3 regions of the Fictibacillus nanhaiensis genome follow, and region 1 is predicted to be linked to each of the others. Evidence: riboswitches for the same ligand, from Rfam matches in the RefSeq annotation. Region 1 holds a riboswitch; each other region holds the start of a gene.
What was found. Region 1 has a riboswitch for cyclic di-GMP ahead of ACFS5O_RS17020 (GGDEF domain-containing protein). Riboswitches for the same ligand answer to the same signal wherever they lie in the genome.

Region 1 (7,868 bases):
AGGTGACATCTCGCACCGTATTGTCATTCCATACTCATTTGACGGTCATATCATCAAAGGATATTGTTCAACAAGAAAACAGATTCGAAGTTTTCACATAAGAAATATATTATCTGTTCATTCACGTTTGTCTTCATAAGATTGGAGGGTTTGTCGTGCAATATGGAAGCGAAGAAGAGCGTTCGCTTATTGAAAAATTTGTGATGTATCCGATTTTACTTACTGTGTTTAATCGTGATCTGCAGATTATTAACGGCTCTCCTTTTAAATTGAAACAGCCATACAGAGCGCTAGTAGAACAAATTATGAATCAAATCAGCAAAGATCTATATGATGTTAGAATCGAATTAAGAAAACGAAGAATTAAAGTGATGGATGCACAACGTGAAGATGATGTTACTGAATATGAGATCTTTATTAGAGGTTATCGTGAAATTATGAGATTTCCAAACATTCATCTGAAGAATAAAGCCGAGACACTTATGCTTTCTTATCTAAAAGTAAACCTTGAATAATGGATAAAGCGTTCAAGTTTCATTTTTTATAACAACTGTATACAATGAACGTATAGCAGAATCATAAGTTGATGATAAGGATTAGAAATTGAATTGAGGAACGTTATGGAACACTTTATCCGGCTAGCCAGACAATTGAACGATGAGATCTTGATTGAAAGTCGTAGCCCTTTTGATCCGGTTTGCCCTGTGAATACCCCACATCCTTGGAAGATGCTCGGCTGTGGAAACTATGCAGCCGTTTTTTCACATCCTGATCATCCTGAATATGTAGTAAAGATCTACGGCAGGGATGAGCATGGTCTAGTAGAAGAAAAGAAAGTATATGATCGATTAGGCAAACATCCAGGATTTTCTGTTTGCTATCATTCGGAACAGCGTTTTTTAATCTTAAAACGCATTGAAGGCATGACTCTATTTGACTGTGTGCATAAAGGGGTAAAAATCCATGAGAGTGTAATCTACGATATTGATGAAGCAGTCAGGCATGCGAGAGACAAAGGGTTGTTTCCGAATGATGTGCATGGGAAAAATGTGATGATATCTAATAATAGAGGAATTATTGTGGACGTTTCTGATTTTAGTCGATACGAAACGTGCAGAAAATGGAAAGATCTTCGAAAGGCTTATTTCACCATTTACAAAAAAACTCTCTTTCATTTTCCGATTAAGATACCTTATTTTGTTTTGAACGGAGTAAGGATAGGGTATAGGTACTATAGGAAGTTAAAAATATCCAAAAAAAAAGGTAGTAAATAATAGGTCTAATGACTCATTAAAATGATTGGCACAAACTACCTAAGTAGGATATAATAACTATAAATCAATAGAAACCTTTGTTATTAAGGGCAAACCAGTTGAAAAGCTGGGACGCAAAGCTATGGGCCTAAAGTATGTTGAACATGCAATGGTAGCCGGTTGCCAAAGGGAAACGGACTCTTGTTTAGACACAACCGTTTCTATGAAGCTTTTTCGATTGTGTGAAAGAGGATTGATCACACGTTAGTAATGAAGCAGTCATAGAGAGTATAGTGTCTCGAACATCAATAGAAGCCATTCCCTTTATTAGGTGATGGCTTTTTGTATGTAATTTTTGAGGAATTTGAGGGGTTGTAGAATGGAAAACTTCCAACTAGACTTACGCGCACTCAAAAAAAACTTGTTGCCAGAATTTATGAAGTCTATTCCTGCTATGATACATACACACAAAGAGCATCTACGAAAAAATGAAGACTTTCATACGTTTCTAAACGGGTTTGTTGAGCAATACGAAAAGATATTAGAGAAATTTTTACGGGCAATCGTGCATGCTGTGTTTCTAGAAGAAGAACGATTTGAGTCTTTTTTAAAGCAAGGAGAACAAAAAGCGTTTCGATCAGGCATTCATTTTTTAAGACATCAACGAATTCCTCATCAAGCATTAGCATGTTTTACAACGAGTATCAGTGAATCTGTTTTACTTGAAGTAAAAAAAGCAACAAAAAATGAACCGTTAGTGATACAGTTGTTTATGTTAGATCGTTGGAACCGAATATCTCACCGAGCTGTAACCGGCTTCTTAAGTGGTTTCTCCTCTCAACAATTCAAAGATCTTAAGGAGATTAGCATTCGGGATCCACTAACGAATCTGTATAATCGCAGATACTTTTATGATTGCTTAGAAAAAGAACTCAAAAAAGCGCACAGCTTAAAACTTCCTCTTACACTTGTCATGTTTGATATCAATAACTTTAAATTGATTAATGACGAGCTAGGACACCACGCGGGTGATGAAATCCTTCAGCAGATTGCAGAACTTTCTAAACGGTTAAAATTGTTCTCTGGATTTAGATTTGGAGGAGATGAATTTGTTTTTCTTTTGCCAGGGATAACAGAAGATGAAGCATACATCCTAATTGAAAAGTTAGAGAGTCAGCTCATCGTATGGAATGAATCCATTTCATTAGCATATGGCACAATAGAATTACTTGCAGATGCATGTGAGAACATAGATTATTACCTTCAACTTGTAGATGAGCGAATGTATACCAATAAAAGATCAAGAAGTGAGAATAAATCATTCATTTGAACAATATGAAACAAGGGCCTTTCTGTGTTTCACAGATCGTATTATGCAAAGGAAGATGACTCGCATGAAAGATTCATTTACGATTACTGAGCACCGTTCTGAAACGATATCTTCTTTATTACGGTGGTTCTTTTTAGTACTTTGTTTACCTGTTTTTTATTATCCACCTATTTCGAGCGTGCTTAAATTCGAAACAGATACATTTCCGATCCTCTTCCTAATAGGGATCGTATATATGACCTCCACGCAAATTGTTTTACATCGAATGCCTGAAACGTCACTGTATTACCGCGTTTTTACTAGAGGTGGAATTATTTTTGATTGCCTCGCTTATGCGTGGTTGATGCAGCTAACTGGCGGAGCTGACAGCCCGTTTGTTTCTGTAGGATATTTAATCGTTATTCATGCCGCTCTATATTGGAGGTTAAGAGGCGCCCTTATAGTAGGAACAGCGAGTTTTATCATCCTTACTTACTTTTTCATAAGAGATAGTGGGTACATGAACACTCTTTCTTCTTTTGAATTTTTCATGAAAAGCATCTTCTTATGGTTGATCGCTTTTTATGGAGGAGTGATCGCTTCTAAAGAACGACAATATTATTTTGAGAAGAATATGTATCAGCTTCAATCTGAACAAGACTATTTGACGGGTTTATTGAATCACCGGAAATTTCAAGAAGACGTCTTAGAAAAAACAAAACAAGGTAAGCCTTTTACACTTGTGTTATGTGATATTGATCGATTTAAAAAGTTCAACGATCTTCACGGTCATCTGATAGGTGATGAAGTGCTTAAGCTTGTTGGAGCTACGTTTAAACGTTTTATCTCTCTAAAAGAAGGAGAAAGTTATCGATATGGAGGAGAAGAGTTTGCCTGGATTCTCCATACGACATGCCGTACAGAAGTAAAAAATACGATCGAAAAAATCAATAAACATTTAGAGACCTATCCTTATATGTCAAGTGATGGAGCGTTACCTGTCACACTTAGCTACGGGATTGCGAGTTATGTAGAAGGTGAAAAGCCTTCACAGATTATCCAAAGAGCTGATGTATTATTATATGAAGCAAAAGCAGCAGGAAGAAATGCATGTGAACTGGATATCGTCAGAGAACAGGAAAATCAGCTAACGATGTAGCGGTTTTCCTTTTTCTTTTCTATATGGTATCTATCATGTAGGTAAGGTGTAACTTTTATTCGAGAATGCTCCGTTTTCAATATCTATCCTATAACTACCAGGGAGAAGTGCTTGTTTTTCAGGGGAGGAGCCTTTGATGTCCTAATAGATTATGAGATAATAGAGTTAGAATTCAAGTGCGGAACAGGGGATGAACAAAAAATGAGTTTGCAATTTATTTTGGGACGATCCGGCAGCGGAAAGTCCCACTCTGTATTTAAGGAGATTCAAAAAGAACTTACAGAATGTCCTTCAGGCAATCCGATCATCTATCTTGTACCCGATCAGATGACTTTTCAATCGGAGTATAAGCTAGCTTCAACACCTGGTCTTTCCGGAATGATGCGTGCACAAGTGTTTAGTTTCTCAAGGCTTGCTTGGCGTATTCTTGGTGAGACTGGTGGTCTGACAAGAATGCACATCAGTTCTACCGGAATAAGAATGATGCTGCGAAAAATTGTTGAGCATAAAAAAGAGGACCTTAAAATCTTCCGAAAAGCTTCAGAACAAAGCGGTTTTTACGAGCTGCTCGAGTTAATGACTACAGAACTTAAACGGTATTGTGTTTCTGCAGACGACCTTTCGTGGAATGCCGAAACACTGCTTTCTCTTGGACAAAAAGAAAATAACAAAAAAGTGCTTAAGGACAAACTATCAGATCTGAGTGTCCTTTCAAGTGCCTTAGACGAAGCACTAATTGGAAAGTATATTGATTCAGAAGATTACTTACGTCTGCTCCAAGCAAAGATTCCTTTATCAGAGAGCATCAAGGAAAGTGAAATTTACATAGATGGATTTCATTCTTTTACTCCTCAAGAACTAGAAGTTGCGGCTGGATTAATGGCACATGCCAAAAAAGTAACCATTGCACTTACGACAGATGAATTCTTTAATTCAGGCTCAGAACCTCATGAATTAGATTTGTTTAATATGACTAAAAAAACGATAAAGTCACTAACAACACTGGCGAAAGAACTCGGTGTGTTCGTTGAGGAGCCGATCTATCTTCATGAGAAGCCAAAGTTTCATTCAAGTGCTATCGCTCACATCGAAGAACAGTATGATCAAAGACCTGCTATACCTTCTCACAATCATGAAGGTGTTGGAGTAGCGGCTGCAGTTAATATTCGTTCTGAAGTTGAGGGAGCAGCAAGGAAAATCACAGAACTCGTTCGTGACAAAGGATATCGATATCGCGATATCGCTGTCACCGTACGTAATTCGGGTAGTTATCAAACACTGATCGAAACGGTGTTTACAGATTATGAGATACCTGTTTTTCTGGATCAAAAAAAATCTATGCTTCACCATCCTTTGATCGAGCTCATACGTTCATCATTAGATATTGTCTTAAAGAATTGGCGCTATGAATCTGTTTTTCGAGCGGTTAAAACAGATATGCTCTATCCGCTTGACGAGATAAGAAAAACAACTTCTGAGATGAGACGTTGTATGGATGAACTCGAAAATTATGTGTTAGCACTCGGTATTCAAGGAAACAGGTGGACAGATCCTAAACCTTGGAAATATAAAAGGTTTAGAGGGTTCGAATCAGAAGATTTTGGAAAGACAACCCGTGATGATGAAAAGGAACAATTGATAAACGATATGCGAGATATCATTGTATCCCCATTGAGTCGTCTTTCTAAAAACCTATCAAACAGTAAAAGCATCATTCAATATTGTAAAAGTCTTTATCAGTTTCTTGAAGACCTCAATGTGCCGATGAAACTTGAACGCTTAAGAATTCATGCCGAATCCGCAGGGAAACTACGAGCAGCATCTGAACATGGACAAGTTTGGAATGCGGTGTTAGGGCTTTTAGATGAAATGGTAGAGTTGACTGGTGAGGAAGAACTTTCAAAAGAAACGTGGATGCAAATGCTTGAAACAGGGCTTGAAAGTCTTAAGTTCGCTCTTGTTCCTCCTTCTCTCGATCAAGTGTTAGTAGGAACGATGGAAAGGTCTCGTTTCACGGACGTAAAGGTAAATTTTGTTCTCGGTGTAAACGATGGAATTATTCCGTTAAAACCAAAAGACGATGGATTACTTTCAGAAGATGAAAGGGAAGCTCTTGAAAGAAACGGTGTAGTGCTAGCACCGACTGCTCGCAGAAAGCTGCTAGATGAACAGTTTATGATCTATCTCGCACTAACGAATGGAAGTGACCATTTGTTTGTTTCGTATGCACTAGCAGATGAGGAAGGAAAAACGTTGCAGCCTTCCATGGTCATACAGAGATTGCATGACCTTTTCCCTGATTTGAAGGAAGAGCTTTATCAAAACGAACCCGCTTCACAAAATGATAAGGATTTTGTACAGCATCCGATAAAAAGTATCTCTTTTTTAAGTGCTCAGCTCCGCGAATGGAAAAAGGGATATCCGATCTCCTCTATCTGGTGGGATGTATACAATTGGATGATTGAAGACAACGAGTATGATCTCTATGCAAAGCGAGCTCTTTCTTCTCTTTTTTATTACAATCGAGAAGCACCACTCAGCTCATCTGTATCCAAAGAACTTTATGGCGATAAGATCTTAACGAGCATCTCGAGGATGGAGCTTTTTCAGTCATGTCCATTCTCTCAGTTCATGTCCTACGGGCTTAAGCTAAAAGAACGACAAACGTACAAGCTAGAAGCTCCTGATATCGGACAACTTTTTCATGCTGCGTTAAAACAGATGAATGATTCATTACAACAAAGAAGCGTGGCCTGGAGTGATCTTTCTAAGGGAGATTGTTATCGTTTAGCAGGAGATATTGTTGAACTTTTGGCACCACAGCTTCAGCATGAAATTCTGTTAAGTTCCAACAGACATCTTTATATTAAGAAGAAGTTAAAAGAAGTAGTTGGAAAGGCTTCACACATATTAAGTCAGCACGCAAAGGCAAGCGGGTTCTCACCTGCAGGTCTTGAATTAGCATTTGCTTCTGGTGCAACATTGCCACCATTAACCTATACATTACCGAACGGCACGACGATGGAAGTCATCGGACGTATCGATCGTGTGGATACAGCCAAAAGTTCAAAAGGACTTCTCATGCGCGTGATTGACTATAAATCCAGCTCAACTGGACTCAACTTGGCAGAGTTATATCACGGCATTGCTCTGCAGATGCTGACCTATCTAGATGTTGCGGTCACACATTCACAAAGCTGGTTAGGTGAAGAGTCCGTTCCGGCAGGGGTTCTGTACTTTCATGTTCACAACCCGCTTTTAAATCAAAAGAAACTGCTTAGTGTGGAAGAAATCGAAAAAGAAGTGTTAAAGAAATTTAAGATGAAAGGTTTAGTTCTTGCAGAAGAAGAAGCCGTTCAACTTATGGATAGTACCATGGAAAAGCGTTCTTCTATCATTCCTGTCGCTCTAACTCAAAAAGGATTTCATAAGTCACATTCCTCAATCGCCTCAAGTGAGCAGTTTAACACGATGCGTAATCATGTTCGAAAGATGGCTGTAAGGAGTGGAGAAGGAATTACAAACGGAGTGATCGATATCTCTCCATATGAGATGAAGAAAAAAACACCATGTACGTTCTGTTCGTATAAACCTGTTTGTCAGTTTGATCAAACCCTTGAAGAGAACCAATACCGTCAACTTCGTTCTGAGAAAGATGATGTTATTCTAGAGAAAATGCATGAGGAAGGAGGAAAGGTCAATTGAAGACTTTAATCCCAAAACCAGAAGGTGCAACATGGACAGACGAGCAGTGGCAAGCTATTCAGGCCAGAGGAGAAAATGTTCTCGTTGCTGCAGCAGCTGGATCAGGTAAAACAGCTGTCCTTGTCGAGCGGATCATCACGATGATTCGTGAAAAGATTGCGGATGTAGACCGTTTGCTTATCGTTACATTCACAAATGCTGCAGCTGCTGAAATGAGAAAAAGGATAGGAGAAGCGATTGAAAAAGAGCTGTCTTTAAATCCTTCATCTCTTCACTTAAGAAGACAGCTTAACTTGTTAAACAAAGCATCGATCTCTACTCTTCATTCTTTTTGTATAGAGGTGCTTCGTAAACATTATTTTGAAACGGACCTCGATCCAGGATTTCGTGTGGCAGAAGAAACTGAAGCAGAACTTATTCGCCAAGAAGTGATAGAAGATTT
Region 2 (7,868 bases), 2.2 Mb from region 1:
GCTGACGTTAGCAGGCTTCTTTTTTATCCTGAATATTCCATTGCCAGTACTAAAGTGATAGAATTTATGTGAAAACATTCACAAGGAGGTTAAGTTATGAATAAACACTTGTTGAGAAAATTGAAGTCAGCTCTTTTGGCGTCCTTTTTCTTTACCATCGTATTAGGTTTATATTTATCCTATGAGTCTGGTACCACTGAAGGTTCATTAGGTTTGATTATCTTTTATATATTTGCGCTAGTTGGTAACTTTTTGTATGGCATACCCGTATCTTTTCTGATAGATGTGTTAACGAATAAAATTAAAAGATTTCATTTCTTGTTGTCAGGCATTTTTTATATTTTCTTTGCTTTTATGTCCTATTTCATCATAAAAGAATTTTATTTCTTTGCGATTATTTGTGCTGCTCTTTTCTTCTTAGCTGAAGAATGGCAAAAGGTAAAAAAACAAAACTTTAATTGGAAACGAATGATAGTGAATAGTACCTTAATGATTGGAATAACTGTACTTGCATTGTATTCATCGCTTTACATCAAAGAGTTGATAGAAAAGAAAACAAACGAATATTACCTCATTCCAGCTGGTTATGAAGGTAAAGTGACTGTAGTATACGACATTAAAGATGAGCAACAACCAGACAAAGTGGGAGACTACAATATTATAAAAATAAATGATCAGGGTTATGGCCTAACAGCTTTACCAGAACCAGAAGGTACATTTAATAATAAATACTTTTATATAGATGATGAGGGACGTAAAGAAAAGATTAAGGAAAAGTGTATTCATATAGGCAGTTCAGGATCTATTTCCAATGATAATAGAGAATTTTTTTTTCATTCTTTTACGGTTATCAATTCTGAATGTACAGACCATTTTTCTACTTATGGTAGTCAATATTTAGAGGATCATAGCATTGGTGTTGAAGAAATTTTACAAAGAGAAGGATTTGGAGATTTTGGATATTAATGAATAACCTATACTCTAAAATTATTATTTTAGCACTATACTAAATTCGACATGATTTTACAAGGAGACCAAATTCCTATTTTCCGTAACGGAAGCGTAAAACACAAGTCCTATTATTTATTGTAGGATAATAATAGATTACTTGGAAAATCAAAGGAGTTTGGGATAAATAATGAAAAAATGGATAGTTACATCAGTTTTAGGTGCTAGTTTATTATTGTCGCCACTACAGGCGTTTGCAAATATAGGAGATCAAACACTTCGTCCAACAATGACGCATTCAGATGTGAAAACACTTCAAACAATATTGCGAGATAAAGGTTATTTTACATATAGTGGTTCAACAACGACTTATTTCGGATCATATACAAAGAGTGCAGTAATAAGCTTTCAGCGTGCAAAAGGTTTAACCGCTGATGGTATTGCTGGCCGCAGTACGTTTAACAAACTAGGAGTCTATAATGTTAATAACACGTATCTAGTAGACTATGCCAAACGTTTTCAAGGGACGCCGTACAAGTGGGGTGGAACAACTACCGCTGGGTTTGACTGTTCAGGGTACATCAACTATGTTTTCAAAAACTCACATAATATCGTTTTGCCGCGTACGGTAAAAGAAATGTGGAACCAAACTGGATATCGCGTATCCACTCAAGCTGTAGGAGATCTAGTGTTCTTCTCAACGACTGATTCCGGAGCTTCACACATGGGTATCTATGTTGGTAATGGAAAGTTCATTCACGCTGGATCTTCAACAGGAGTGACGATTTCAGATATGAATAACACATACTGGAAGCCGCGTTACTTAGGAACAAAACGTCTATAATTATTTATTTAATGAAGAAGAGGAATGACATCGCATATGTAGCGGTCATTCCTCTTTTTGTTAACTATTAGTAGACTAGTTCTTTCTTTGCGCTTCTCGTGTTGATCACATTTATTCGATTCTTTTCAGTAATGGACTGATCTGAATGGTAACTTAACTCTGAAAAGAAACAAAATTGAGTTGCAGGATAGGGTTGAGATAGTTTGGTTAAATCAAGTTCTATTGATCTGTAAACTTCTGCTATACAATTAAGGGCTACTTGTTCTAGACCTTTATCTAATAAATCTTTCATGTTTTCAAAGTCAGTCATTATAGAGATGGTCGTTCCCATGCGATAATATGTAAACTTAACGCCAACTTGATCGTTCATTTGAAAACCTCCGTGTTAAAAGTAAGTTAGTATAGTAAATTTTTTATCGGGTAGTAAGTCTGTGTTTATTCAGAGCTTTAATTACACTAATTAAAAATGTAGCGCTACCAGGTTTTTCACCATGAGTGAAAATTAACAGTCTCTTGTTCTTTATCGGCTATAGTCTAATAAATATTTAGGGATGTTTTATTAGGAAATGATTTTATGATTCAATGGGGAGTAAAAAAGAAAAGAAGTGCAAACGAGGGTTCGCACTTCTTTTCTAATTCTTATCCTAGAACAAGATTCTTGCCCAAGGATCGCAACAGCGATGATGTTGCTTTCTCTTAGCTTTTTTGTACTTCTTGCACTTCAACACTTCGTAGCTAGAAGAAGAAGATGAAGAAGATGATGATGAAGAAGAGGAAGAAGAGGAAGAGGATGATGAAGAAGATTCTTCACAAACCCATTCTACTTTCTTATAACACTTCTCAACTTTTTCATGCTTCTCGTGCTTTTCATGTTTGCAGTGGTCGTAGTTTCCACACTTGTTACACATTATTCGTTTCACCTCACAAATTGATACCGACTTCCCATTGGTTTCGGTTTCTGTATATCATATGTAGAGACAGACAAGTTGCTTAGACGAACGTTGAGATTTTAAGAAAATGGGGTCTGACCCCATACAAATACAAATTCCTTCATACTGTACATTCCAGAAGTACACTAGAACAACCAAATAAAATGTAAAAAGATCCACGCGGCAACTGCAGCGTGGATCTTTTTACTTCGTTGGTTCTTGTATAAGCATACCTTCCTTTGCAAAAGCAAAGTGAATGGCGTGCTTTAGGTTTCTGAAATATGTACTTTCTCCGAGAGAATATTGGTGTTTTGTAATTTCCATACTCAATTCAGGTGAGATTCCGACCAACAATGTTTCCATACCGAACAATCGGGCGGAAGAAACAAGCTTGTTCAACATCCCCACCATTTCCGTATCGATAGACTTGATTCCTGTTAGATCAAGGATCACAAATTTAGCGCGGTGCTGAGGAAGGGAAGTAAGAGTATGCTCTAACATATCGTTTGAACGTAGCTCATTGTATTTACCGATTAAAGGGATAACTACGATATGATCGGTTACTGGGATGATGGGAGAGGATATCTCTCGAATGAGATCAGTTAACTCTCTTGTCCGGTCTTCAACCATAGCTTCTAGCTTCATAATCTCATGCTGTTCTTCCCGATGAACGAGATCGCGAATGTTATCTTTTGGTGTTATATGTGACTCTGAGATTGCTAACTTTAGCGTATGAGGGTCGGATTCGTTTTCTAAGACCTTATACCACATGTTGGTTTGAAAGAGTCCGGTGAACACACCAGCCCAATGACCAGGTAAGAAGCGCCCCATGCGTTCGCTGTTCTGAGCTTTTTTAACTTTCGTTTCCCAACTGTTTGTAATCGTAATGATTGCTTCTTTTTTCTCTACATCAAGCTCTATGTATGTTTTACCCCAACCAGCTGATGCATAAATGTTAGGCAGTGATTCAGCGGAAATTTCAATATCTTTGATCGTTCTTATGTAAAAATCACTAACAATTAACCCTGTCCGATACCCAGCTGTTTCAAAAACGAGGTCTGCTGTTCCTTCTCCTGTAATCTCTTCAATGGATTCAAGGAACACCTTAAATGCTGAATCAATCCAAAACAACATTACATCTTCGCCTTCAAATTGAAATATACCTTTTGCTGTGTCCCAATGAAAAGAAGAACCATTCACATCTACACTTTTTTGAGAATCCATTAGTTCGTTTGGCGACTGCTTCATGTATAATCCTCCATAAACAAAAAATAGTAGACAACAAATTCCCTTACCCTAATTCAATCAACATTAAACATTTGTGTGGGGTCAGACTCCACACAAATACAAAACCCTCATTATGTCCAGCCCACGAAGACACAAAAAAATTCTCATCTAGACCATAAAACAAAGTAAAAACCACTTGATGAAATCAAGTGGTTAATTTTGTTTGTTTTTCCATTTGTTAAATTCAAGAAACTCTTTAAATTGCTCTTTGCTTACACCAGAACCCATGGCTTCTTTGACTAAATCTGCCCATTCTTGGTCTAAATTTTCGGTTTCAACCTCTGGCTTTATTAATAAATCTACAGAGATATTTAAAACATCTGCAATTTTTTCAAGAAGTTGAATTGAAGGATTTTGTTGTATACTCCGCTCTAATGCGCTAATATACGATTTTGCTACCCCTGCTTTATCAGCCAACGCTGTAATGGAGAGGCCTTTTTCGGTACGATATTTTTTTACTCGTTCACCAATCATCATTTGCAATCCCCATTTAAGAAATAATTTGCCTTTATTATATCTTTCTGTATGAGGTAAGTAAATAAATTCTGTGACTTGTTTACTATTTCAATGAATTAATTTCTTTGCAATTGATATTGTTCGAAAGCTAATTGGGGATTTTGTAAAAAACGAATAATTTCTTCTCTAGTAAAACCCTGATCTCTTGCTTCCTTAATTAATTCAATCCATTCGTGATCCAACTTTTCCACTAAGAATCCCTCCAGAAAGTAAGTGATGTCCAGGTAACCCGGCGATCATAGCTTATCAAGCCTTAGACCCGTGGCTTTGCGCCCACTTCTTTCGAAGATGTTTGCCCTTGTCTGAAGGATAATTAGGTCATATTCCCTAACTCAAATTGATTATATACAAGCTAAATAGAAAATGTTGTCAGAAAATGACTGTAACATAAATGTAATTTATGGAAATGGATAACGACCCCTATAAAATTATTTAGAGGAATGACGCGGGTCGTGTTGAAATTAATCTTAATTAAATACCAAAAATCTAATTTTTAATGCTGAAAGGATGAATAAATTGTCTACAAAATTGCCAATGAATTTGTCGAATCAACTCAGTTTACCAGTAATTAATGCACCAATGTTCCTTGTGTCGAGCCCTGATATGGTGATTGAAAGTTGTAAGAACGGAATAATAGGTACATTTCCATTATTGAATGCCAGAACCTCCGATCTGCTAGAAAATTGGATGAAGCATATTTTAAATGAGTTAGAAACGTTTAAACAAAATAATCCTGGGGCTAAAATAGCTCCGTGGGGCGTTAACTTAATCGTTCATCGAACAAATAAAAGATTCGATGAAGATATGAAGTTGATTAAAAAATATGAGCCCCCTGTAGTAATTACTTCTCTAGGTAATCCTAGTGATGTAGCTAAAATTGTACATGGTTACGGAGGACTTGTATTTTCTGACGTGATCTCCCTAGACCATGCTCGAAAGGCTGCGAAGACAGGCATAGACGGTTTAATTCTAGTTTGCAGCGGTGCAGGAGGACATGGTGGTACACTAAATCCTTTTGCTTTCTTAAAAGCTGTGAAGGAATTCTGGGATGGAATAACAATTCTTGCTGGATCAATCTCCTCAGGTGAAGAGATTCTCGCTGCTAAAATTCTTGGAGCTGACCTCGTGTATATGGGAACACGATTCATAGCTACCCAAGAATCATCAGCAAGTGATGAGTACCGCCAGATGTTGATAGAATCTACTTTAGAGGATCTTGTTTATACTGATGCAATTAGTGGAATAAAAGGAAATTATCTGTTACCATCTCTAAAAAAAGCAGGGTTTGATATAGAGAACCTGATGAAAAAAGATTCTATCGATCTTTCTTTCTCTGAATCAAAAGCAAAAGCATGGAAAGATATCTGGTCAGCTGGTCAAGGTGTAGGGAGTGTGAAGAAAATTTCTACTGTTAAGGAAGTAGTAGATAACTTAAAAACTGAATATCAACAAGCTTTACGTGCAAAGGAAGCTATTAGTATAATTCCGTAAATTAATAGTCCTTTAGAACTAAATCCCCCAAAACTACTGTGAATAAACATAGTTTAGGGGGATTTTAATTTTGTCTTTCTGAATTGGACAAATTTTAAAGTTTTGTAATTGTTAGGGGTCAGACCCGGGTCTGACCCCTAACAATTACAGATAATTCATCAAATAAAAGAGGACAAGGCAGAAGCAAGGGAGAAAGTAATAAGTAATATCTTTATATAAAGAAAACGTGTAAACTGTAAGGAATTACTTACAGTACAATTCATGTAGGAAAAGGTATTAATAATGGAGGTGTTACCATGAATTTATTCTCATCTATTACGGAAGAAAGTTTTAGCTATTTAATACATGATTATGGATTTTCTGAACCGACTGATACAGATGGGCGTTGGAAGACTACCTTCTTATACACGAATGAGCAACTTGCTATTGAGATTGAACTAAACTATCAAGAAATGGATACATTTATATTTATAAAAAAAATAGGTGGAGTGTCAGATATAGAATGCGATGTTACCCGTATTCAGTTAGAGGAATTTATTAATGTAGAACCTATTAAAAGCAATGGTGATCAGACAACAATTGAACAGTTTGAAAATGGGATATTGGACAAAGCAGTCTTATTAAAAACTCACCTAAATCATATTATAAACAAAAAGCAGGAATCTGCTTTTAATAGATGATAGAAATAGACACTTATAGTTAATGTTTTTCTTTGTGTGGGAAAACATGAGAAAATAATACAAATTGTATAGCGTCAGCACTGGAAAGCGCAACGGAATTCGTTGTGCTTTTTGTTTATTTCCTAATTTGAATTTAAAACATAGAAAGTTCTAGATAGAAATTGCAGTAGCCCAAAATTAATTAATGGCTGGATACACTTAGATGAATCTAGTCTGGGTCATTACATAAAATCTAAAAAGCTAGTTTTAAAAAGTAGGTTATTATTCAGGTAATCGGGTAAAAGAAGAGGCTGTTATTTGGGTAGCTTCTTCTTACTTCAAATTTACATAAATACAAAGCTTTATGACAACAGCTATGGTATTTTTATACATAAGGGGTGTTATTATGAAAAATATGCCAATATATGTAGAAATACCTATTAAAGCGAGTGTTGATGAGGTATGGGAAAAATCTCAAAATCCTGTCCTTCATGAACAATGGGATCTTCGTTTTTCTTCAATTACATATCTTCCAAAAAAGTCAGAGGATGAACCTCAATCCTTTCAGTATGAAACAAAAATTGGTTTCGGTATTAAAGTATCAGGTTGGGGAAAAAGTATAGGTACTCATAATAAAGGCGATGGATCTAAAGTATCTTCACTTCATTTTGGTACTCCACAAAAAATCTCGCCTATTTCAGAGGGGAAGGGATATTGGAAGTACACACCAAGCAACGAGGGTACAACCTTTTTAACTCAGTACGATTATGAAGTTCGTTACGGCACTTTTGGAAGAATAGCAGACTTGTTTTTTCGTCCACTTATCGGTTGGGCAACGGCGCTCAGTTTTGATGTGTTGAAGCGCTGGGTTGAAAAAGGTGAATTACCAAGAGTGCAATATCTTCGTTTTTTTAGTAATGTACTCATCACGTTACTCTTTTTCTTTATATGGTTTTACCAAGGTCTCGTTCCTAAAATCATCGCAAAACATCCTGAAGAGGTTGCGATGTTATCTTCTCTTAGTTCTATGGAAATGGATTTGGCGTTAAAGGCTGTTGGTGTTGTTGGAATTCTTGAAGTTTTATTCGGGCTTACTTGGTTATTCTACCGTAATAAGAGGCATCTTTACCTTTTACAAATTATTGTGTTCCCTACATTAACTTTAAGTGCCTTACTAGCTGATCCAGCAATCTC
Region 3 (7,868 bases), 2.3 Mb from region 1:
ATCGATGCTCCTGATTGATGCAGGGAGTTGCGATAGGAGATCACTTCATGAAAATAGTTCGGCTGATCGTTAGTTGAAGCATCTGCTGCATCTTCCCAAAACCCAACGACAGAATGTGGAATCCGAAGAGCTTTTAACGTTTCATGAAACAGCACGATCCCTTTTTGCGTCTCTTCCATCTTGTTGAACATGGACGCTGAACAATCAACGAGTAGCGTGAACGTCGTGTCGAGTTCTTGTTGAGATTCTTGTTTTTTCCGGAAAAGTCTTGGGTTCTTATCGGTTACAAGTCTCGTAAGCTTCTTCCCGAGCCTTCCAAAGTGCAGATCTTCTCTTGGTGCTGTTCGTTTGTGCTCCATCGTTTTTAAAAAGTTTTGTTTCAGCTGTGAAACGAATGGCGCGATCTCTTGATTGTATTCGTCGTATTGCGCGATTTCGTCGGGTGTTGCCGGTTTCGCTGGAACAAAATGCTCGGTTACATTCTTGTTCACCTCTCCGTATGGGAAGTGGTTTGCAGAATCTGAACCATTTTGGTTCTTATCGGTTTCGGCTTCATGTTCGTTTTGGGTGTTAAAGTCGTTGTTTTCTGTACGTTTAGCGCTCGTTTGAACCGAACCGAACACCGCGTCACCGCCCTCCGCTTCCCTCGCACCTTCTCCTAACAGATCCGTATTTGTCCCTTGATCGAGGTCCATCTGTAAGAATGAATCCTGCGGATCAGAGGTTTCATCATGCCAAGAGGAATGAGACTCTTTTTCTTTATCGTCTTTGTCCTTATCTGAATCTTCATCTTTCGTAATCGTTTTGTTCGTTTTTGTTTCGTTGTTACGAGTGAGGTCGTCAAAGTTTTGATCGGTATCGCCTGTTTTATCCGCTTGCTGCGACTGATCGCTGAAACTGCGGTATGCGGTTTTCATATCGTTTAAGTTTGTATGCTTTTGAGTGATAGCAGCCATTTCGGTAATGACTGCTGCAATATCTTCAGTCGATTTAGCTGTTGTAAGTTTTGTTAAATATGAACGCAATTCTTGGTAGAGTTTCTGCGTTTCTTGTGGCACGGCAACAAACCGTTTGTTCGCTAAAAGGATGATATGGCAAAAAAGCGCATCGAGCGTACGCTTTTGTTGAATATGTTTTCGGTACTCACGGTTGTAGTGTACCTGGAACGTTTCTTTTCGAAGCTTAAAAGCATGCTTCATCCCGGGTCGGTCGTTCACACAGATCTGCTCTAACCGATAGTCTTCTGCAAAAAGAAGGACTTGTTTAAGAAATTCTCGGTGAGGATGGGGTTTTAGCTGCTTCAAAGTGTCCCAGATTACGTGGTCTTCCGTGTGAAACTGAGTTCCATAGCTGCGCAAATAAACATCCGATTTCCAGCCTTCCAGCTGAATATCGCGCGGGTATGGGTTCCAGAACTGGCTAACGTGAGTGATACCGCTGCTTCGCTCGAGGTACGAATGGTACGAGAACGAAACGTCCATTTTATCCACTTTTGAGAGTGAGCGGGAAAGATCGATCAGTTGCATGTGAACAAAAGAATCGATCTTCGTATCCGCAAATACTAGGAATTTCATCTAGGGAAAACCTCCAAAATCGTCGTGGGAAATAAATTGTGTGGGGTCTGACCCCATTTCCCAGCTTACGCGAACAGGGTTGCGGCTACGTTGGCAACGAGGGCGCGTTCGCGCGCATCTTCAAGCTTATCTGCGATGGCGCGCTGAATGGCACGCTTCGCCGGCAGGTAAACGGAGAGATCTGCCGCATCTAGCAACGCACGGATGGATGCTGCATCTTCAGACAGATGACCCGCTTTCGCTTGACCGATCAGATCAGACGACAGCTGAACAAACTTGGATAGTACCTCTTCGTCTTTTTGCTGAGATTGATTTTTGAGCATTTCTTTTAACGTATCACCTTGGATGTAAGGCACTTCAATAACAACAAAACGGTTCTTTAACGCCTCGTTTAAAGGTACCGTCCCGATGTACCCTTCGTTGATCGCTGCTATAACATTGAAACCAGGCTGTGCTTTTACCACTTCACCTGTGAACGGGTTGGCGATCGTACGGCGATAATCAAGCATTCCGTTAAGAATCGGCAGTGTTTCTGGTTTTGCGATGTTGATCTCATCGATATAGAGAAAATGGCCGTTTGCCGCAGCTCTTGTAACTGGCCCAGGAATGAACTCGATCTCTTGTTTACCCTCGCTATAACTTAACGTCTTATGACCAAGAAGCGCTTCAGCATCAAGATCGACCGAGGCGTTGACTTGATGCAAAGGTTGTCCGAACACGTTTGAAAGAAGCTCTGCAAGCTTTGTCTTTCCTGAACCCGTCGGTCCTTTCAACAATACATTTTTTCCGAGAGCAAGTGCGATTACCGCATCCTCAATCAATGCTGCGTCAGGCGCTGTATATCCCTGCTCCCCAATTAATTCTTTATATTCATTTGGTAGATTTTCTAATCGTTTAGCTGCATCTTGCTGCAGCTTTTCTTTTATTTCAATCGGAAGTTGGAGATTCATATCAAATTTCCTTTCTCTATCAGTGATCTTTTACTAAAAATCAATCACCTTATCTATCAACAGTATTTCCACTTATTTGCTGTGTAAAGCCTTACACAATGTAACATTGTAAGCTTTTTCAGTGCAAGTACGTTGTTTGGTAACCATATTTTACTCAGAAGAAAGAACCGATCATTTAGATTCGGTTCTCTTTTTTCGCTTTTTTAAACGTATACACGTTATAGATAATCAGCGTTACAAACAATGCACTTATTGTTAAAATGGCTTTCGTTTCTTTGTCAAATGAAGTGAGACTGATTAAAAATTCTGGTAGAAAAATCATGGCTGGAATGACGATTGTGAACCAGGTTTTACTCCATAAAGCGATTCCTATAAAGATGGCGATAGCAAGGAGCGCCGCGATAATGTTTCCTGTCGCTCCAAGCTTTATAACAACGGAAGTTTTATACATATCGTTTGCAAACATAAGACCTAAAAAGAACAAAATCGGTAAAATTCCTAAGATCAATGTGGTGATGATCGTTTTTGTTTTTGAAAGTTTCGTGCTCGCTAAGAATTTGAACATTCTTAAATAGAAAAGTACAAGGATGATACAAACCGCCGGATAACCGATCACTTGAAGCAACGTGTACTGAACGCCTCCTCTTATCGAATCGCCTAGCAAAACATAGGCGAAAACACCGAGAACGATGATCGGCAAGTAAGAAAGCCATTTAAAATCAAATGACATTTCACTTGAAAGCTGCTCCATATATGCTTTTGGCGAATGGCCGATGATGTGAGAGACAGATTTTCCGCGCTTTTCCGCTTCGATCAGATGATCTTCCAACTCTTCTACGATCTCTTTTACCTCTTCGTCTTTTTTTCCACTCGAAAATAAATAGAGTCTAAGATTATCTAAGAAATCCTGACTTTCAGCTGTTAACGTATGTTTTTGCGCATTCATTCTCCGCTTCCTCTCTTTTGTAAAATGTGCTCGACCGAATGACTTAGTTGATTCCATCTTTCAATAAATGCTTGAAGTTCTTCCTCACCTTTAGGGGTAAGCGAATAATATTTCCGTCTTGGTCCCGCCGTTGATTTCTTCAACGTCGTGGTAACGAGCTTCTCTTTTTGCATGCGTATGAGCAAAGGATAGATCGTTCCTTCACTCGTCTGTTGAAAGCCGTATGATTCCAGCTTTTCGGCTAACTCATAGCCATAAACTTCACCTTCATTGATGATGGCTAAAAGACAGCCGTCGAGAATTCCTTTTAACATCTGAGTGTTCGACATGTGGCTACACCTCATTTTCACTATCTTGTATTACAAGGGTTATAGATAAAAAAGAATGTCTTGCATAACAAGATATACCATTAGTATATGTGTCACTAACTTGTAATGCAAGGTATTTGTGTTAATTTGTTCCAAAAATTATTTTTCCTTATTCATGAGCTCCACCACATGTGGTTTCGGCTCCCAACAATTAAACTGATAGTCTGGTTTCGTCTCATATCCAAGACGCACGCAGTGATAGCGCATCCCTTGATTCGTTTTTTCAGGCTTGAAATTGATACACGTCGCACAACAATGATACTTATTTTTGTTCATGAAAGCCGCCCTCCTCTATCTGTCAGTAAAATAACTTTTAATGATCGCCATATATTCTCTAACGTGAGCTTGTGGAACAGAAGAAATTCTCAACGGCGAGCCAAGCCCTTCTGCTTCAATACCAACCCGCTTAGCGATCATCTTTGTTCGAAAAAGGTGGAAATCACTCGTTACAATGAGCAGCTGGTCGTCTGGTTGAATCATCTTTTTGGTATATAAAAGATTTTCGTATGTACTCGTTGCTTTTTCCTCAATCTGAATGGAATCTGCTTCAATCCCATTTTCGACGAGATAGTTTTTCATTATAGATCCTTCACTCGTCGTTTTACCAAATCCAAGACCACCGCTGACAATGAACGTAACATCTGGATGTTTTTTTGCATAGGTGAGCGCTTGATCTAGCCGACCTTTTAGAACGGCACCCGGACGATTATTCTTCGTTCCTCCACCAAGTACGAGGATCGAATCTATCTTGGAAGAAACCTTCTCAGGGTCTGTGTTAGCAGATGTAAGAATAAGAGTTTCTAGCGTTGCTGCAAAAAGGATGGTTACGATTAATACGGTCAGCGTCGTTTTTTTGTACGTGTTAAATAGTTTCATAGCTGAGTTGTAGCGGAAAAAAAGGACAAGAAAAAGAGCACCTAACAAGAAAAAAACCGCAAGTCCCATATCCATGTTAGTCGTTTGGATAAGCATGGCCGTTGCATATACAGCAAAGAGGATCCCGAGCGTTAAGAATAGTTTTTTCATAGTGTTATCTCCGTTCATAGATTTTCTATATTCTAGGATATCAGAAAAAGGAAAAGAGCGGAGAATGAAGATTCCGCTCTTTGTAAAAGTTATTATTTTTTGTTTATGTCAGACTCTTGTATTTCTTTTTGAATGGCTGAAGAGATGTCGGCCTTTTTTTGCTCAGAAGAACGTGTTGCATCAGTGTTCATGTTCTCTGTTTTTTTATTAACGGCTTCGTTCTTTCTTTTCGTAATCTCTGCTAATTCTTGTTTATAGTGATTTTCAAGTTCTTTTTTCTTGTCTTGAATGATCTTTTCTTTGTTAGAATCCAAATCTTTCTTGGCATCCGCAACGATTCCTTTTACTGCTACGTTCACATTTTTGAGCAAGTCATTCTTCTCTTTGTTTAACTCACTCTCGATCTCAAATTGATACGTAAATTCCATAATCTTATTATATAAGTCGTTTGCAAGATTCGGATTTGCCGCATACGCAGATGTCGTACCTACACCAAGTGCAAACGTTGTCGCTAAAACAATTTTCGGCCATTTCTTAGCTGTCTTTTTCTTCGTGCTGAATTTTTCTTTACGTGAAATTTCCATGTTAAATACCCCTTCCTTTATCTAGAGAACAAATAAAGAAAGCGGTCGGTTGCGCTACTAGCTTCAGTTATTCCAAGCGCCCACATACAGAATAACCTTCACAGCCCCACACTTATCTAATTATATTCTGATATAAAATTAACACCGGTCACATTCACTGTAAATGGGTAATTAGTAAGATATTACTATAAATTGTTTTTTCAGTATTTTATTGTAGAAAGGTAATGAGGATGTAGCGGAAAGAAACATGGAATGAAAGAAATAAATGAAAGAAGCCAATGTCCACTGTGCGTGGACATTGGCTTCTAGAATGTATTTGTATGGGGTCTGACACCCTTTGTGAAACTCCCCACAATGTAAGCAATCAAGGAAAGCACGATCGGAAGCACTACCGTGTGCATGCCCCAAAGATTAGGGTAATTAAGATGCAAGAACATATAAGATCCTACCCCTACGATTAAAGAGGCGATCGCTCCGTTCGCGTTTCCTCTTTTCCAATATAGCCCTAACACAATTGGCCATATGAACGCTGCTTCTAATCCTCCGAACGCGAACAGATTCAGCCAAATAAGTAAGTCAGGCGGGTTGATCGCCATAGCGAATACGCTCAGTCCGACAACCGCTGTTATCCCAAAGCTCAACTTTTTTACAAATTGCTCCTCGGCATCTGGTTTAATGTAGTTGATGTACACATCTTTTATGATCGCAGAACTTACGAGTAAGAGCACCGAATCTACCGTTGACATGACAGCAGCTAAAGGCGCTGCCAACACGATACCGGCTAACCACCCTGGCAACACTTCGAGTGCTAAAAGCGGCATGACTTTATCCGGGACTTCTATTCCCGGTAGCACCACTCTTCCGAACACACCCGCTAGATGCATACCCAGCATGATGAAACCTACAACGAACGTTCCGATGATCATCGCTCGATGCATCGCCTTTGCATTTCGATAGCTCATCGCTCTTACCGAAATTTGCGGCAAGCCTACAACTCCAACACCAACTAATATCCAAAACGATGATACGTAAAGAGGTGTTAGCGATTGATCCGAGCCATAAGGCGTGATTAAGTTCGGATTCTCCGCTCTTAATTCACCCATGATGTTTTCAATTCCACCGCCCGCGAGAATCGTACCGGCCAATATGATGACTGTTCCGATTACCATTACAACTCCTTGTATCGCATCAGTAATTACAACGGCTCGGAAACCGCCTGCAATCACGTACACGAGCACAGAGCCAGAGAAAATGAAAAGTGCTGTTGTGTAGGAAACACCGGTAAACGATTCGATCAACCGTCCACCGCCCACCCATTGAGCGGCCATTGCAGAGAATAGGAAAACAACAATACTCAGTGCTGATAGAATAACGACCCACTTGCTCTCATAACGTGCTTTTAGAAAATCAATCAATGTAACGGCGTTGATCTTTCTTGCAACGATTGCAAACTTTTTACCAAGTACCGCAAGTGTGAAATACCCAGTAACGAGTTGCGCCATTGCGAGCAGCACCCAACCTAGACCTAATTGATAGGCTGCACCAGGTCCACCAATAAAACTCGACGCACTTCCGTATGTTGCGACCATTGTCATCGCAAGCACAAAACCTCCGAGTTCTCTGCCTGCTAAAAAGTAATCTTGTAAAAACGACGGTCCGCTTTTAATGTGCCGAGATGTATAGATACCTACTAAAAAAACGGAGATCAAAAAGAAAGCTAAAGGAAGAATCACATCCCAATTCATCGGACATCTCCCTCCCCATCCTCGTTCGTTTCATCAAGGTCAAACGGAACCTCTTTGAAGAAAAACTTCACCATGATCCAAACTAAAATGGTGAAAACAACAAATCCCATCATACAGCTATAAAAAAACCATGCTGGAAATCCAAGTATGTATGTGTATTCTTTAATAGGACGTCCGCCTAGGCCGTAAGCGAACGCATACCACCAGATAAAGTTCAAAATGGCAAGCACGGTACCCATGACAGCTTCTCTATTCGATACTCGATACCGCCAGTCTGTTCCCTTTTTCATTTCCTTAACCCCCTGGAGTTTCAGTACAAAATATAAGTCCACTCATAACTATGGCAAATTCGTTTCTTGTTGTCGAGTCCTTTCAACTTTATGAAATTTTCTATTTCTTCTCATGATATCCCTGTTTTAACCTGTGTAAAAGTAAAAACGAGCACCTTTATAGGTACTCGTTTAAGTCATTTTTATTGAAGAGGTGGTTGTGTTGATGGAGCGTATGCACCGAGCATGCTCGTCATATCTTGTTGGTTCAGTTGAGGTACTTGATAATAATGGTTCTTATTCTGCCAGATCGATAATTCATAGGCCATCTCGATCCAGTTTGGAATCCCATCTGCTAATACTCGTCTAAGCACTGGATTTGTAACTTCGAGTGTCGCCATTCCTC

Region 2: it holds a riboswitch for cyclic di-GMP, as region 1 does, so the genes downstream of both, ACFS5O_RS05635 (anti-repressor SinI family protein) here and ACFS5O_RS17020 (GGDEF domain-containing protein) in region 1, are expected to answer to the same signal.
Region 3: it holds a riboswitch for cyclic di-GMP, as region 1 does, so the genes downstream of both, ACFS5O_RS05485 (hypothetical protein) here and ACFS5O_RS17020 (GGDEF domain-containing protein) in region 1, are expected to answer to the same signal.

Annotation. Positions count from the first base shown of each region.
Region 1 covers NZ_JBHUPF010000006.1:2,616,622-2,624,489, reverse strand. Annotated here, with positions in the region: gene ACFS5O_RS17035 (hypothetical protein) at 1-139, shown strand, start outside; gene ACFS5O_RS17030 (YhjD family protein) at 156-515, shown strand; gene ACFS5O_RS17025 (serine/threonine protein kinase) at 621-1,274, shown strand; cyclic di-GMP riboswitch class I at 1,353-1,441, shown strand; gene ACFS5O_RS17020 (GGDEF domain-containing protein) at 1,633-2,583, shown strand; gene ACFS5O_RS17015 (GGDEF domain-containing protein) at 2,648-3,721, shown strand; gene addB (helicase-exonuclease AddAB subunit AddB) at 3,923-7,426, shown strand; gene addA (helicase-exonuclease AddAB subunit AddA) at 7,423-7,868, shown strand, end outside.
Region 2 covers NZ_JBHUPF010000006.1:366,878-374,745, forward strand. Annotated here, with positions in the region: gene ACFS5O_RS05610 (DUF6843 domain-containing protein) at 97-966, shown strand; gene ACFS5O_RS05615 (C40 family peptidase) at 1,139-1,792, shown strand; gene ACFS5O_RS05620 (hypothetical protein) at 1,860-2,162, opposite strand; gene ACFS5O_RS05625 (STAS domain-containing protein) at 2,926-3,969, opposite strand; gene ACFS5O_RS05630 (helix-turn-helix domain-containing protein) at 4,162-4,482, opposite strand; gene ACFS5O_RS05635 (anti-repressor SinI family protein) at 4,581-4,715, opposite strand; cyclic di-GMP riboswitch class I at 4,745-4,831, opposite strand; gene ACFS5O_RS05640 (NAD(P)H-dependent flavin oxidoreductase) at 5,041-6,015, shown strand; gene ACFS5O_RS05645 (hypothetical protein) at 6,312-6,695, shown strand; gene ACFS5O_RS05650 (DoxX-like family protein) at 7,081-7,868, shown strand, end outside.
Region 3 covers NZ_JBHUPF010000006.1:345,284-353,151, reverse strand. Annotated here, with positions in the region: gene ACFS5O_RS05515 (vWA domain-containing protein) at 1-1,574, opposite strand, end outside; gene ACFS5O_RS05510 (ATP-binding protein) at 1,640-2,524, opposite strand; gene ACFS5O_RS05505 (HAAS domain-containing protein) at 2,700-3,470, opposite strand; gene ACFS5O_RS05500 (PadR family transcriptional regulator) at 3,467-3,799, opposite strand; gene ACFS5O_RS05495 (hypothetical protein) at 3,938-4,114, opposite strand; gene ACFS5O_RS05490 (YdcF family protein) at 4,130-4,864, opposite strand; gene ACFS5O_RS05485 (hypothetical protein) at 4,957-5,448, opposite strand; cyclic di-GMP riboswitch class II at 5,483-5,565, opposite strand; gene panF (sodium/pantothenate symporter) at 5,754-7,193, opposite strand; gene ACFS5O_RS05475 (YhdT family protein) at 7,190-7,483, opposite strand; gene ACFS5O_RS05470 (spore coat protein) at 7,666-7,868, opposite strand, start outside.